2 regions of the Mesobacillus sp. genome follow, and region 1 is predicted to be linked to the other one. Evidence: riboswitches for the same ligand, from Rfam matches in the RefSeq annotation. Region 1 holds a riboswitch; the other holds the start of a gene.
The links. A riboswitch is a leader RNA that binds a small molecule or an ion and turns the genes downstream of it on or off. The one in region 1 is predicted to bind cyclic di-GMP.

Region 1 (3,551 bases):
GACAGCTCAATCAAGCACTTTAAAAGCTGCATTGGCTTTCGTACCTTTAATCCTTGTTGGTGTTGCTAATAAGTTTTTTACTGTGAATTTGCCAAAATGGTACCCAAACGGTTTTGATTTTTCCAAAATTGGTCTTGAAGCTTACGGAACAGTCCAGATGGCTGGAGTCGTAGGGATCTGGTCTGTTGAACTGGCACTGATCCTTGGGATTTTCGCTACTCTTCTGTACGATTGGAAAAAGGTTACCGGCGGTTTTAAAGTTGGGGTCAATACAGCAATCGGCGGCGCCCTTCTCGCTTCAATGAACACAGGTGCTGAGTATGGTTTCGGAGGAGTCATCTCTTCCCTTCCAGGGTTTTCGATTGTAAGTAAAGGCATCTCAACTGCATTCTCTGATCCATTGATCAATGGTGCCGTTACAACCACAACTCTTGCAGGGGTAACTGGCTCTGCATCAGGCGGGATGGGAATTGCGCTAAGCGCTATGGCTGATACTTATATGAAGGCCATCACAGAATTCAATATTTCGCCAGAGGTCATGCACCGCGTCATCTCGATGGCATCGGGCGGAATGGATACTCTTCCGCACAACGGAGCGGTCATCACCCTGCTTGCAGTAACAGGACTTACGCACAAACAATCCTATAAAGACATCTTTACAATCACAGTGATTAAAACGCTGGCCGTTTTCTTCATTATTGCAATCTACAAGCTTACAGGTCTTGTATAATACTAAGTGACAATTTTTACCTTATTAATTATGATTAAAGAAACAGGGGGAGCTTTCCCCCTTTACTTTTAAAGTTCGAAAGGGGCAAGAAAAATGGAAAATACAATTGTAATTGCAAGTGCTGTCAGAACAGCAACCGGAGCCTTTGGCGGAGCATTTTCAGGCGTTTCTGCAGTCGATTTGGGTGCAACCGCGATCAAGGCCGCCCTCGAAAAAGCAAATGTCAGTGCAGAAGCAGTCGATGAAGTAATCATGGGCAATGTGCTTCAGGCAGGTCTTGGCCAGAATCCTGCTCGCCAGGCTGCAATGAGAGCTGGACTTCCTGAAACCTGCCCATCGATGACCATCAACAAGCTGTGCGGATCAGGCTTAAAAGCGGTCCACCTTGCCTATCAGGCGATTGCTTCCGGTGAAGCCGATATCGTTGTCGCTGGCGGAATGGAAAACATGAGCCAGGCACCTTTCGTCTTAAAAGGAGCTCGTGAAGGGTTTAAAATGGGAGACCAAAAATTAGTAGACACATTGCTTGGTGATGGCCTGGTTTGTGCCTTCAATGATTACCATATGGGCATCACAGCTGAAAACCTGGCTGATAAATACGAAATCTCGCGTGATGAACAGGATTCCTTCGCGGTGAAAAGCCAGAACAAAGCAGAAGCTGCGATTACTTCCGGTCGCTTCAAGGATGAAATCGTTCCTGTCGAGGTAAGACAGCGCAAGGGTGATCCACTCATCGTTGATCAGGACGAACATCCAAAGTTCGGCAGCACACTTGAAAAGGTTGGCAAACTGAGACCAGCCTTTAAAAAGGATGGCACAGTAACAGCAGCAAACGCGTCTGGCATCAATGACGGCGCGGCAGCAGTCGTTGTAATGAGCGGCAAGAAGGCAAAGGAGCTTGGGGTGACACCGCTTGTCACTATCAGGGCTAATGGTTCTGCAGGGGTGGATCCTTCCATCATGGGAATTGGCCCTGTGAACGCAGTCAAGAAGGCTCTTGAAAAAGCAGGAATGGAGCTCACGGACATTGACTTGGTAGAAGCAAACGAAGCATTTGCGGCACAGGCACTGTCCGTGATGAAAGAGCTGGGCATGAACGAAGAAAATGTCAATGTTAACGGCGGAGCGATCGCACTGGGCCATCCGATTGGAGCAAGCGGAGCAAGAATCCTCGTTACCTTGATCCATGAGCTGAAAAAGAGAGACCAGCAATATGGTCTGGCTACCCTCTGTATCGGCGGCGGCATGGGTGTTGCTACCATCATTGAAAATGTAAAAGAATAATAGTAAAAGCCTGTGGTTCCGATCCACAGGCTTTCATATTTTTATAGGATATTCACACCACATAATCTTCCGTTAACTTACTGCAGGCATTTGAAAGATTCTGCAGGCATTCCATCCTGAGCTTCTCATCGCAGATGAAATCATTAAGGAGCTCTTCCTCCAGCTTCACCTGGATTTGATTGATCTCCTCAAGCAGCCTCTCTCTTTTTTCAACCTCTGCTAAATGAAACTCGATTTCCCGTTCAAAATACTCTACAGTTCCAAACAAAACAGTCAAGCCTTCCTCCACCTTTCTATATTTATACTAGTTTTCCTGATGTAAAATCATGATGTTTATATGGAACAAATCTGCCAAAAGAATTATTTTTATTATCCTGTCAAGATTCTTAAGTATTATTTAACCTCTCTCAAGCCGCGCAAACGTCAAAATTGATTTTTTCATAGATTTATATCATTATTCTGACTATTCAGCTAAGCTGCCGACAAATGATAAGATTTCCCCTACTTAATGTCTCCGATTCAGGAGGAAATAAAAAAATCCTCCAAAAAGATGGCGGATTTTCGGCAATGGCATACTCCTCCCACCATTTACCCATCTTCAATAACATCCGATCCTTTTTGGCAACCCGACGATCATAGCGAAAACACCTTAGACTCGTGGCTTTGCGTCCCTACCTTTCGATAAGTTTGCCTTTTTCTGTTCTAATTAAAATATAAAACTATCGAACCATCATTTCAACAAATTTCGCCAATTGTCTACAAAATTGAAACTTTTTACCTATTTCCAAATGCGCAATAATTTACATTTACAAGGGAAGAACGAACACGGAGTTAAAATTCGATTGTTTCCACAATGTAATAGTGACGCAACACCTATGTAAAATTTGGTTGGTAAAATAGAGGGAAGAAGCTTGATTTTTAGGCGAATGGCAGGAGGATCCTTATGGAACAGCATGTTAAGATGTCGCTGGATAAATGGAAAGCGGAAATCGAAGGAATTTTGAACGAGATTGATGCAGAGTATGAAGAAGTAAAGAATGAACTGAAGGTCTATACATATAAGCACAACATTACCAAGCAGGTCGTGCAGTCAACGGTGAATCCGGATCTGAACCGAAAAATCCGCGAACTGTACCATGAACCGTTTGAACAAAAGTTCAATGACCTTAAGGAATATATCAAGGAACTGGAAGAGAAGAAGCGAGTCTTCCAAATGTTCACCGATAAAATCGACAAAGTCACGGAAAAGGAAGACCAAAGAAATTTCGCAATGACAGAAATGGAATAGTTTCATTAAGAAAGCCTGGCTGTGGAGCCAGGCTTCTTTCATTATTTTTTCCACCAGGAGTCGAACATTGAAGCCGGAACATGCCTCTTATGTTCAGATACCATATATCGTGTTTCGATTTTGGCAGCATCCTGTTCGGAAATCTGCTTTCCTTCCAGGTAGTCATCGATTGCTTCATAGCTCACGCCAAGCTCGGTTTCGTCAGCCTGCAATGGCTTATTGTCCAGAAGATCGGCTGTAGGCTCCTTC
Region 2 (3,551 bases), on a different contig from region 1:
GCGTCCTCAAAATAAATATAGTTCTTCACGACCACGACCGCCTGATAGCCTTCCATATCCAGCAGGGACTGATCTTCCTCGGTCGGTTCCTCCACCGTGAATTCCTTTTTGGCAAAACTGATCTTTTTTTCGAGCTGCTTTTCGATGTATTCAAATATGGAATTTTGGCAGTTTTCCTTTGTAAGTCCAGGAACATATTTCTCGACCAGGTAATCCTTGTCCAGGATGATTCGTTCCCCGTCAATTTGCCGGACTCTGGTAACCTTCCACACCAAATCATCTTCATCAATATGCAGTTCCTTTGCAATTTCGCAATCGGCAGCCTTAAGAGCAAACTCCTCGACGGCGGTTGCTGCTTTGCCGCCCATATTCTCCGCGAGTTCCTTAAAGCTGACCAATCCTGAGATCGGGAATTGGTGCCTTTTCAAATCAAGGACAAGAGAGCCTTTGCCGCGGATCTTTTGGATATATCCATTTTGGGCCAGCAGGTTCAGCGCCTTGCGAATCGTTTCTCTCGATGTCTGGTACATGTCGGCAAACTCATTTTCCGATGGAAGGATGGTCTTTGGCGGATAAAGGCCGTCCTGGATTCTTTTCGCGATTTCCTCATATATCGGCAAGTACTTTTTTTGCATCGTATTCCCCCGTACCTATACTAATTACTGCCATTTTACCCTTTTTTCCTGATAAATGCATTTCCGGATGGGTTTCCTGCAAAATTTAAACGAAAGAACAGCAGCCAATGCCGGTAAAAAAATCCTTTGAGTAATTTTCCCAACATGTTTCATGCAGCTTTTTTTAGAAAACAATCCTTTTGCATGGTATTTTGGTTATAATTGTTCTATGAAACGTTCTCAATATGGAACTATGCGAGGAAATTTGTTATTATTTAATTATAAATAGAGAAGGTGTGTGGATAGCTGTGATCGGTGAACGCGTTAAAAGATTTCGACAGGAAAAGAAAATGTCATTATCCGAGCTTGCAGAACAAGCCGGAGTTGCCAAATCATATTTGAGTTCACTGGAACGCAATCTCCAGACGAACCCTTCAATCCAATTCCTTGAAAAGATTGCAGCAGTCCTTAATATCCCTGTTGACAATCTGATCCATGAACAGCCTGATAAGGAGAATATGGATTCTGACTGGGTGAATCTTGTGAAAGAAGCAATGGATTCCGGCATCACCAAGGACCAGTTCCGTGAGTTCCTCGAATTCAACAAATGGAAGCTTCATAATAAATAAAATGGACAGCGGGCGATCGCTGTCCATTTTATTTATGGTCACAATTAAATTCTTTAAATGATAGTTCTGTAAAAATATGCTGTTGATTTCCGTTCCAGGCGCTTCGCTTTCCTCTGAAGAATTATGAAAAAGCCCAATTGCCGGCTTTTTCAAGAGCGAATTCTTCTAGGGGCGTGCGGTGAGCCTCCTCGTCGCTTTGCTCCTGTGGGGTAAAATGGCCCCTTCTTCTCGGGCCATTTCTACCGGGGTCTCACCTGTCCCGCTTCATCCCGAAGGAGTCTTCGCGCCTGGAACGAAGAGCAACAGAGTATTATAAATCAATATTTTGCTTTAACAGTATCTAATCAAAAAATAAAAAGCACCTCAAAGAGAGCTGCCCGATTCATTTCATTATGATGTTTTTCTATGTACTTTTAAAGTCCTGTGCCGTTGAAGCTTTGTAAAAACTCCCTGATTTCTTCTATCTTCAATCCCATTTCCATTGCTTCCATTATGAGCTGCGTCCATTCCTGGTCCAATTCTTCGGTAATTGCCTTTTCGCTAATCAAGTTCTTCCCCCCAAAATACGTGTGTATTCCAGGCAGTCCGGCCATCATAGTACTTTGCACCTTAGATCCGTGACTTTGCGTCCCCGCTTTTCAACAAGTTTGCCTTTTTCTGTGCCTTTTATCTCATCTTTAACTCCCAATCTCATTGTATATGGTTCTTTTTTTTTATCTTGTAAGTATTTGTCGGCTGGATTTGATTGATTATTTCTTTTTTCTTCCAAGGAATTACAAAAACAGTATGGAAAACAGTTAGTTTTCAGAAATTTCAAGTTATTATCTAGATATCTTTGTCAAATTATCTCCGGAATTGTTGAACTCTTTTTTAAACATTACCCCCACAAACTTGAATCTGATTTTCTATTTAAATCTTTCCTGGTGTAAACACCTTTAATCCAGCTGGGCAAAGCCGTTCTCTTTTCAAATGTTCCAGCCTGAAAAAATCGATAGCTGGTAAGATCATGGCCACATACAGGGCATAGCCATTCACCCTGCTCACAGCTGCTGAAGGACGGACGATTGCATCGATCACAATTTTTTCTGTACACAGCAAACAACACCTCCATGGTTGTCCAGATTATCTTTATTGAGTATAGTCCATTGGAATCATTTCTGGAAAAGGCGAAAATTAGTCAAAAATTCTTAAAAAAGAACGAATATCGTTCTTTTACAAGAATTATCTCTAGTTATCTTACAATATCGCATTTTGAAAAGAACAATTTGTTCGTTATAATGAATAAGCGAATGTCTTTTAAGGAGAATTGCCAAATGAAGATAGTGGGAGAGAAAATTAAGAGATTGCGAATCAAAAAAAAGTATTCCATCACTGAACTGTCGGAAAAAGCAAATGTATCGAAATCCTATTTAAGCTATATCGAAAGAGGAATCCAGGAGAATCCTTCAGTCCAGGTCTTATCGCGCTTGGCGTTGACGCTCGATACCACAGTCGAATACTTGATGGGCAATGAAACTCAACTAAAAAAGGGAGAAATCTCTCTCGATTCTGAATGGCTATTGCTTATTGAAGAGGCAATTAGGAGCGGGATCAGCAAAGATGATTTTTCCTATTATCTGGATTTTATCAAATTCAGGAATTCTTCAATCAAGTCGAAGAAATAGTGTTAATACTAAAATATAAAGTTGGAATTCTTTTTATACCAAAAAAAGAACCAGCTAGTGGCTGATTCTAATTCCTCTTTGTCGACGTTAATTTTTTTTTGTGAAAATGGCTGCTGATTTCATTCATGCGCCTTCCCATCTTCCCAATAAAGCTGCTATAGGTATGGATATCCCTGCCCCATTTACAAATTCTCTAAATGTCCTTCCAGTTCCCCATTATCAAATAAGGCTCAAGGCAATTTCGGCTCCAACTCTTGCGTTATTTTTGATCAGGGCGATGTTGGCTTCGAGGCTTTTGCCATCTGTTAATTCTTTTACCTTGGCAAGAAGGAATGGTGTGACCTGTTTGCCTTCAATTTTCTTTTCCTTTGCTTCTTGGAGGGCCTTTTCTATGACATGATTCATCAGACTTTCTTCCATGGCTTGTTCCTCTGGGATTGGATTTGCGACCACGACGCCTCCATTGAGTCCAAGCTCCCATTTTGTCCTGATCAGTTCAGCGACTTCCTCTGCTGAATCCAGCCGGAAGTTCACCTTATATAAACTTGTTCTTGTATAAAAGGCAGGGAGTGTATCGGTGCCAAAGCCAACGACAGGCACCCCATGGGTTTCCAGATATTCGAGGGTAAGCCCAAGATCAAGAA

Region 2: another riboswitch for cyclic di-GMP. It lies ahead of AC3EBE_RS23900 (anti-repressor SinI family protein); the one in region 1 lies ahead of AC3EBE_RS05570 (hypothetical protein).

The regions. Positions count from the first base shown of each region.
Region 1 is NZ_JBYNSB010000014.1:12,712-16,262, forward strand. Features, by position in the region: gene AC3EBE_RS05560 (GntP family permease) at 1-730, shown strand, start outside; gene AC3EBE_RS05565 (acetyl-CoA C-acetyltransferase) at 824-2,014, shown strand; gene AC3EBE_RS05570 (hypothetical protein) at 2,067-2,291, opposite strand; cyclic di-GMP riboswitch class I at 2,632-2,716, opposite strand; gene AC3EBE_RS05575 (hypothetical protein) at 2,958-3,302, shown strand; gene nadE (NAD(+) synthase) at 3,344-3,551, opposite strand, start outside.
Region 2 is NZ_JBYNSB010000063.1:2,660-6,210, reverse strand. Features, by position in the region: gene treR (trehalose operon repressor) at 1-635, opposite strand, end outside; gene AC3EBE_RS23905 (helix-turn-helix domain-containing protein) at 923-1,243, shown strand; gene AC3EBE_RS23900 (anti-repressor SinI family protein) at 1,657-1,791, opposite strand; cyclic di-GMP riboswitch class I at 1,820-1,905, opposite strand; gene AC3EBE_RS23895 (hypothetical protein) at 2,153-2,341, opposite strand; gene AC3EBE_RS23890 (helix-turn-helix domain-containing protein) at 2,557-2,907, shown strand; gene AC3EBE_RS23885 (pseudouridine-5'-phosphate glycosidase) at 3,127-3,551, opposite strand, start outside.